Regions from separate parts of the Priestia sp. 179-F W1.4 NHS genome, predicted to be linked through region 3. Evidence: riboswitches for the same ligand, from Rfam matches in the RefSeq annotation. Region 3 holds a riboswitch; each other region holds the start of a gene.
What was found. Region 3 has a riboswitch for cobalamin ahead of metE (5-methyltetrahydropteroyltriglutamate--homocysteine S-methyltransferase). Riboswitches for the same ligand answer to the same signal wherever they lie in the genome.
Positions count from the first base shown of each region.

Region 1: another riboswitch for cobalamin. It lies ahead of ACH0CI_RS21120 ((2Fe-2S) ferredoxin domain-containing protein); the one in region 3 lies ahead of metE (5-methyltetrahydropteroyltriglutamate--homocysteine S-methyltransferase).
Region 2: another riboswitch for cobalamin. It lies ahead of ACH0CI_RS16085 (ABC transporter substrate-binding protein); the one in region 3 lies ahead of metE (5-methyltetrahydropteroyltriglutamate--homocysteine S-methyltransferase).

Region 1 covers NZ_JBIQFF010000005.1:119,561-121,825, forward strand. Annotated here, with positions in the region: gene cobJ (precorrin-3B C(17)-methyltransferase) at 1-780, opposite strand, end outside; gene ACH0CI_RS21120 ((2Fe-2S) ferredoxin domain-containing protein) at 794-1,174, opposite strand; cobalamin riboswitch at 1,276-1,455, opposite strand; cobalamin riboswitch at 1,574-1,752, opposite strand; gene ACH0CI_RS21125 (hypothetical protein) at 1,899-2,057, opposite strand.
Region 2 covers NZ_JBIQFF010000003.1:176,076-178,340, forward strand. Annotated here, with positions in the region: gene ACH0CI_RS16080 (thioredoxin family protein) at 3-317, shown strand; cobalamin riboswitch at 408-540, shown strand; gene ACH0CI_RS16085 (ABC transporter substrate-binding protein) at 800-1,759, shown strand; gene ACH0CI_RS16090 (adenosylcobinamide amidohydrolase) at 1,848-2,265, shown strand, end outside.
Region 3 covers NZ_JBIQFF010000001.1:1,251,954-1,254,218, forward strand. Annotated here, with positions in the region: gene ACH0CI_RS06570 (hypothetical protein) at 129-380, shown strand; SAM riboswitch class I at 461-571, shown strand; cobalamin riboswitch at 651-839, shown strand; gene metE (5-methyltetrahydropteroyltriglutamate--homocysteine S-methyltransferase) at 993-2,265, shown strand, end outside.

The sequences.
Region 1 (2,265 bases), on a different contig from region 3:
TCTTAGCGGCTGCTCTGTTTGGTTGAGGGTATATTTCCGCTGATACCCGCGCGGTGTAATCATTAAGTCATCGTAAAAGAACGTAGATGAATTTCCGACAACAACGGTAGTCAGCATGCCTATTTCATGATTTAACATGTCTTTTAAATTGGTCATTACCACTTCTTCACGGTCACGATAAGCGCTTTTCACAAGACCAACAGGCGTATCGGGGGAACGGTATTTTAATAAAATCCTTTGCGCTTCCACAATTTGTCTTGTGCGTCTTCCGCTTTTCGGATTATAAAAAGCTACTACAAAATCTGCTTGTGCAGCTGCTTCGATTCGTTTTTCGATTAACTCCCAAGGCGTAAGGTGGTCACTTAAACTAATCGTACAGGCATCATGCATCACGGGCGCCCCAAGGAGGGATGCGCATGAATTAATAGCCGAAATGCCAGGAATCACTTCCAGCTCTACGCCCGTTTCTTTTTTCCATCCTTTTTCAATCAACACTTCATACACAAGGCCGGCCATTCCGTATACTCCTGCATCTCCGCTTGAAATGACCGCCACGGTTTTTCCCGCTTCAGCTTGCTTTACGGCTTCTTGTGCACGGCTTACTTCTTCGGTCATTCCTGTACTAATAATTTGCTGATTCGTTAATAGTCCTTGAATTAATTCCACATAGGTTTTATAACCAATAATCATATCACTTTCTTGAATGGCTTCTCTTGCTCGCTGTGTAATATGTTCAAAGCTTCCTGGGCCGAATCCAATAACTAACAGTTTACCTTTCATGCTAGCTCCTCCTTTATGCGTTACTTTTTACTTTGTCAATTCCTTCTATGGAGTCACTCTTTTCCGGAGAAACAAAACCGTTTTGATCATATTCATAAATAAGTGATTCCTTTATACTGCAGCCTCCTGCTAAATGTTCTTCAACAATTCGATGAGCTACGTTTTCAGTGACCTGCTTGTACCAATCTCCTGAAGGGTACACTATAGCTACAGGAGCATCTTTGCATCTTCCGTTACAGCGCGTACGGGTTGTGTGAACCGCTTCATCTAGATTCAGTTCAGTCACTTTATTTCGAATAGCTTGCGTGGCTTCTTCTCCACCTTTTCTCATACAGCTGCTTCCATTACAAATCAATACGTGATGTTTTGTTCCATTTAAGTTCCACGTCGTCACACTTATTCGCTCCTTTACTAAAAAAACGCCTCTATCAATGATAGAGGCGCAGAAAAATTCAAACTAAGTTTTTGCACTTCCACCTATATCCCGTAGGGTAAGCTTCGCATTAGAAAAAGGCTGGTTTCCTGGCTTCGATTCATCACTTGATTGCGCCTTCCCGAATACAGTGGCATATGCAATCAGCTCCTCTTCACAGTGGCGGGTACCGCGCTGGCTTCACACCAGACTTCCCATTTAACGCAATGTGAACATTGCGCACCTTTTTTGCACGATATGTAGTTTTGTGCTACGAGAAAAACCCGCTTCGCTAATATGCGAGCGGGTAAAACGTCAGAATAAAAGTGTACACGAATGCCACTTTAAGCCAACGTTTCCCTTCCCGCTCCCCGGAGAAATAGAAACTTCACAATAAAGACAGGTCTCCTGACTTGTGTATCATTCTACTTGAGAACCTTCCCGTGATTTTTCCACAGTGGTTATACTCGTTCGTCCACACTTACAGTTGCGGGGGCAGTACTGGTCTTTCACCAGTTTCCCTATTAAGCCTTCTTGGCATCTTTACTGTTGCTGTTTGATATATATGAACCTTTTAAACTATCAGAATAATAGAAGTAACTACCATATCATAGCGTACATTTTTTTTTATTTCAACTCTATTCTTTTCGTAAGATACAAGAAGCTATAAAAAAACAAGAGCATAAAGTCAGCTCTTGTTTTTTCATTATATAGCTACTAATGTTAAATGAGGATCATTATAATACACGACTTCTGAAAGAACTTTACAGCCATTTGTTTTTGCAAAAGCTTCTCTCGCCTGCGTTTCAGTTTCAAATTCAAACATTTTCATTTCTTTTCCAGCATATACCGTCAGTACCCACATGAAAAGATTCGCCTCCGATTATTGTAGTGATCGCTATATCCACATTATGACGAAACCATATCCTTTTGAAAACCCATTCTACAAAACTTGTCACAAGAAACTTTTAAAAATTTAAAAACATTTTAACTTCTGTAAATGAACAAAATGTACAAAAGGTTTAAGCCGTATTATACCTCTTTAAAAAAGGTGCTTTTTTTACCAACTGTTG
Region 2 (2,265 bases), on a different contig from region 3:
CAATGAAACAATTTACGGAAGAAAAACAATTTCGCCAACAAATTAAGAATGAAACACTAAGCGTTGGGATTTTTACGACAACGTGGTGTCCTGATTGCAAACGTTTGGATATGTTTATTGATGAAATCGTTGACGAAAATACAGATAAAGCATGGTTTAAAATTGACAAGGATGAGTTTGAAGAACTTTCTGCTGAAAACAATGTAATGGGTATTCCTTCTCTTCTTGTATATAAAAACGGTGAAAAAATTGCGCACCTGCACAGTGCAAATGCTAAAACGCCTGAAGCGGTCCGTGAATTTTTAGAAACTCTTTAATTCCCTAAGCTGCGAGAGCATTCTCGCAGCTTTTTTTGTGAGAATGGCTATTTCCATTTTTCGATGAGTGGGGTATACTAGGACAAGTGAATAATCGTAAAGCAATAAGGTCTCAATTTAAAGATTGAGTGAAAAGGGAAGTCTGGTGAAAAACCAGCGCGGTCCCGCCACTGTAAGCGCTTTGTGCGTAAGTCAGGAGACCTGCCTTATTGTTAGCTGTGAAACCTTCGAGGAAGGGTGAAGCAGGGTAATGAACATACATATCAAGTATAGTTAACGGATTCTTTTCCTGCTTATCTTGACGTTACCTGCTTTGCTTTCAATTGAAAGTAAAGCTTTTTTATTTTGAAGCTGCTGCCGAGCAGTATACATAGTCAAAGCGGAAAAAACGGGATAGCGCTGCTTTTTGCATGATCATTTGCTTTTTCTTTAACGTGGAGGTTTCGTATTCACAATGAACAATATATAGGGGGAGTATTTAGATGAAAAAATGGCTTTCGTATTCCATTATTGCGCTGTTAGTCATCGTACTTGCTGCATGCGGTGCAGGCAGCAAAAGCAACAGTGATAAAAAAACGAAGCAAGATACAGAACAAACGTCACAAGCTGCGTTTCCAGTGAAGGTAAAAGACGCGCGTGATAAAGAAATTACGTTGAAAAAACAGCCTAAGAAAATTGTTTCATTAATGCCAAGTAATACGGAGATTGTATATGCCCTTGGCCTTGAAAAAGAGTTAGTCGGTGTCACAAGCAACGATGATTATCCTAAAAGCGTAAAGAAAAAAGCGCAGGTGGGAGATATGAACGTTAATGCAGAAAAAGTTATTGCTTTAAATCCTGATTTAGTACTGGCACACGCTTCAAGTATGGGCGTTTCAGATGAAGTATTTAAACAAATTGAAAGTGCGGGTATTCCGGTATTTGTTGTAAAAGATTCAACAACGTTTGATACGGTTTATGATTCTATTACGCAAATTGGTAAATTAACGGGTAAAACAAAAGAAGCTAATCAAACAATTAAAGACATGAAAGAAAAAGTAGCTTCAATTGAGAAAAAAGCAAAAACGATTTCAAAAGAAGATCGTAAAAAAGTATGGATAGAGGTATCGGGAGCTCCTGAGATTTATACAACAGGAAAAGGTACGTTCATGAACGAAATGCTTACTATGATCGGTGCTGATAACGTAGCGGCTAGTGAAAAGGGTTGGGTTAAGTTTTCTGAAGAGCAAGTTGTTAAGTTAAACCCTGACGTTATTATCGCAACGTATGATGCAGACAAAAATGAGATTATGAAGCGTCCCGCTTGGAGCAGCATGACTGCTGTAAAAGAGGGGAATATTGAAAAGGTTGATCAAAACAAAATCAACCGCTTAGGACCTCGTATTGTAGATGGCTTAGAGGACTTAGCAAAAGCAGTATACCCTGAGGTGTACAATAAATAAAAAGAGGGACCATATTCCAGTTCGAATTGAAAAGGGGATTGGTCCCTTTTCACATCTTAAAATTGAAGAACGGCCTGAGCTTTTAATCATGAAAACCGAGACTTCTTATAAAACATACAGCTCAGGCGTTTTAGGAACAGGCATCACGGAAACGGACACCTTTTACAATCGATTTGTTCATAAAGACTATTATTCAGATACCCCTTCTTTAGAGTATGAGCAATATTTGATGAAAGAAAATGTGCGCCATGAGCAAATCGTAGGGTTGATGACAGCGGTTTGGTTAAAAGAAAGAGCGATTTACTGTTATGAAGGCTACGGAGTAAGAGTAGCTTCCGTGATAACGGCTGGAGTAGGAAACGCAGTGGATATTACAGCTGACGAAGCTGTCCCTTTCTATTCCTCTCCCGGTACAATTAATATGTTTTTTTTCGTGGAAGGCAGGCTTACGGATGCGGCGTTTTTACAGCTTTTTATTGCCGCTACAGAAGCCAAAACAAAAACGC
Region 3 (2,265 bases):
TTACATATGTAATTGAAGAAAAACATTCACTTGATATACTGTTTAATGACTTAACTTTATCTTAACATTCACAGTGAAATGCCTGTTTATAGAAACTTAGAACATACACAGCAAATGGAGGAGCTATCATGGCAAACGAAAAGATGCAAGAAGGACTCAATCGTTTTATTAAGGAAGATTTAAATGACCTTTTAGGTAGACTGTTCCCCCTAATGGACCGAGAATGTGCGGAAGAAAAGAGATTGCTTATCGAAACGGCGGTAGAGTACATTTATTCTTCAGGGTATCATCAAGGAGCAAAAGACTTGATCGAAACACATCGAAAAGATGATTACAAATTATTAAGGCAAAAATTAGCGTCAACGCCTCCTGAAAACTAATTTTTTTGAAATTTCTTTTGACAACATAAATGTAAGGTGTTAAGATGACTCTACATTCAAAATATTATAAACAATTAAAACTCTTATTGAGAGAGGCGGAGGGACTGGCCCTGTGAAGCCCGGCAACCATTTAACAATCTTGTTAAAAAGGTGCTACATCCTGCAAAGCGTACAGCTTTGAAAAATAAGAGAGGATTTCATAGATACTATGCCTCTCTATTCATGATAGAGAGGCTTTTTATTTTATGTAAAGGTATTTTGAATGAACAATTTCATAGAAATGCATCAGGTGCTGTGTAACGAATGTACGCAGCTTAAAAGGGAAGACCGGTGAAAAGCCGGCGCGGTCCCGCCACTGTAATGGGGAGTAACTTATTAACCACTGTTTCATGCTGAAATGGGAAGGGATAGGAAGCGATGAACCTAAGTCAGGAGACCTGCCTGTTGTATGCACTTAAGCTCTACGGGATATAGAGAGGAGTGAGGAATACGTGTTGAGAAAAACAGACTATCTCAACTTTAGTTAAGTATGCGTATCATCTCTCTTTTCATTTCGAAAAGAGAGATTTTTTAGTTTAGCGGAAAAAAAGAAATATACAGGGAGTGGAAAAAATGAGCAGTGTAAAAAGTTCAAATGTAGGTTATCCAAGAATTGGTGAAAAACGAGAATGGAAAAAAGCGCTTGAGCAGTTTTGGGCAGGAAAGCTAGAGAAAGATATCTTTCTTCAGGAAATTGAAGCTCTTCGTCTAGGACATCTAAAAAAACAGCGTGACGCAGGAATTGAATTAATTCCAGTCGGCGATTTTAGCTTATACGATCACGTGTTAGATACAGCCGCTATGTTTGGTTTGGTGCCAAAGCGCTTTGAATATAACGGAGGCCCGGTATCCCTTGAAACGTACTTTGACATCGCGCGAGGAACAAAAGGTGCGGTAGCCTCTACGATGACAAAATGGTTTAACACAAATTATCACTATATCGTACCCGAGCTTGAGGAATGTACGCCGGCACTTGTAGAAAATCGCCCGCTTCAATTTTACAAAGAAGCAAAGCAAAAGCTGAATATCAAAGGCAAACCCGTTATTTTAGGTCCAGTAACATTTGTGAAGCTGTCAAAAGGATATAAAAAAAGTGAGTTTAAAAAAGTAGTTGAACAGTTTGTTCCTCTTTATGCAACAATCTTAGCGGAGCTGGAGGCAGAAGGGGTCGAGTGGGTACAAATAGATGAGCCAATTTTAGCTACAACGCTATCGAAAGAAGACCTGGCACTGTATAAAGAAGTCTATGAAGCTTTGAAAAAAGCGGCACCGAATGTAAAAGTCATTTTGCAGACGTACTTTGACAGCGTAGATTACTATAAAGAAGTAGTTGCTCTTCCTGTTCATGGTATTGGCTTAGATTTTGTACATGACCGAGGCGAAAATCTCACGGCGCTTAATAAATATGGTTTTCCAACTGATAAAGTGCTGGCAGCAGGAGTGATTGACGGACGAAACATTTGGCGTGAAAACTTGGACGAACAGCTTTTAACAATCAGTGAAATTGAAGAAGCCGTATCAAAAGACCGTTTGATTCTGCAGCCTTCATCAAGTTTATTACATGTTCCTGTCACGGTGAAAAGCGAAAAAACCATTGAGCCAATTCTAAAAAACGCGCTGTCTTTTGCAGATGAAAAGCTGAAGGAAATCTCGCTGTTAACAAAAGCGGTGCAGCAAGGAAAAGAAGCAATAGAAAAAGAAATAAGTGTAAGCAAACAAGCGATTCAAGCATTAAATGGATCATCTGTTCGAAATCATCAAGACGTGCAAAAAGAGCTGAAGCAGCTGCACAGCTATAAAGCAGAGCGCCAAGCGCCGTTTGACGTACGTCAACGCGTTCAACAAG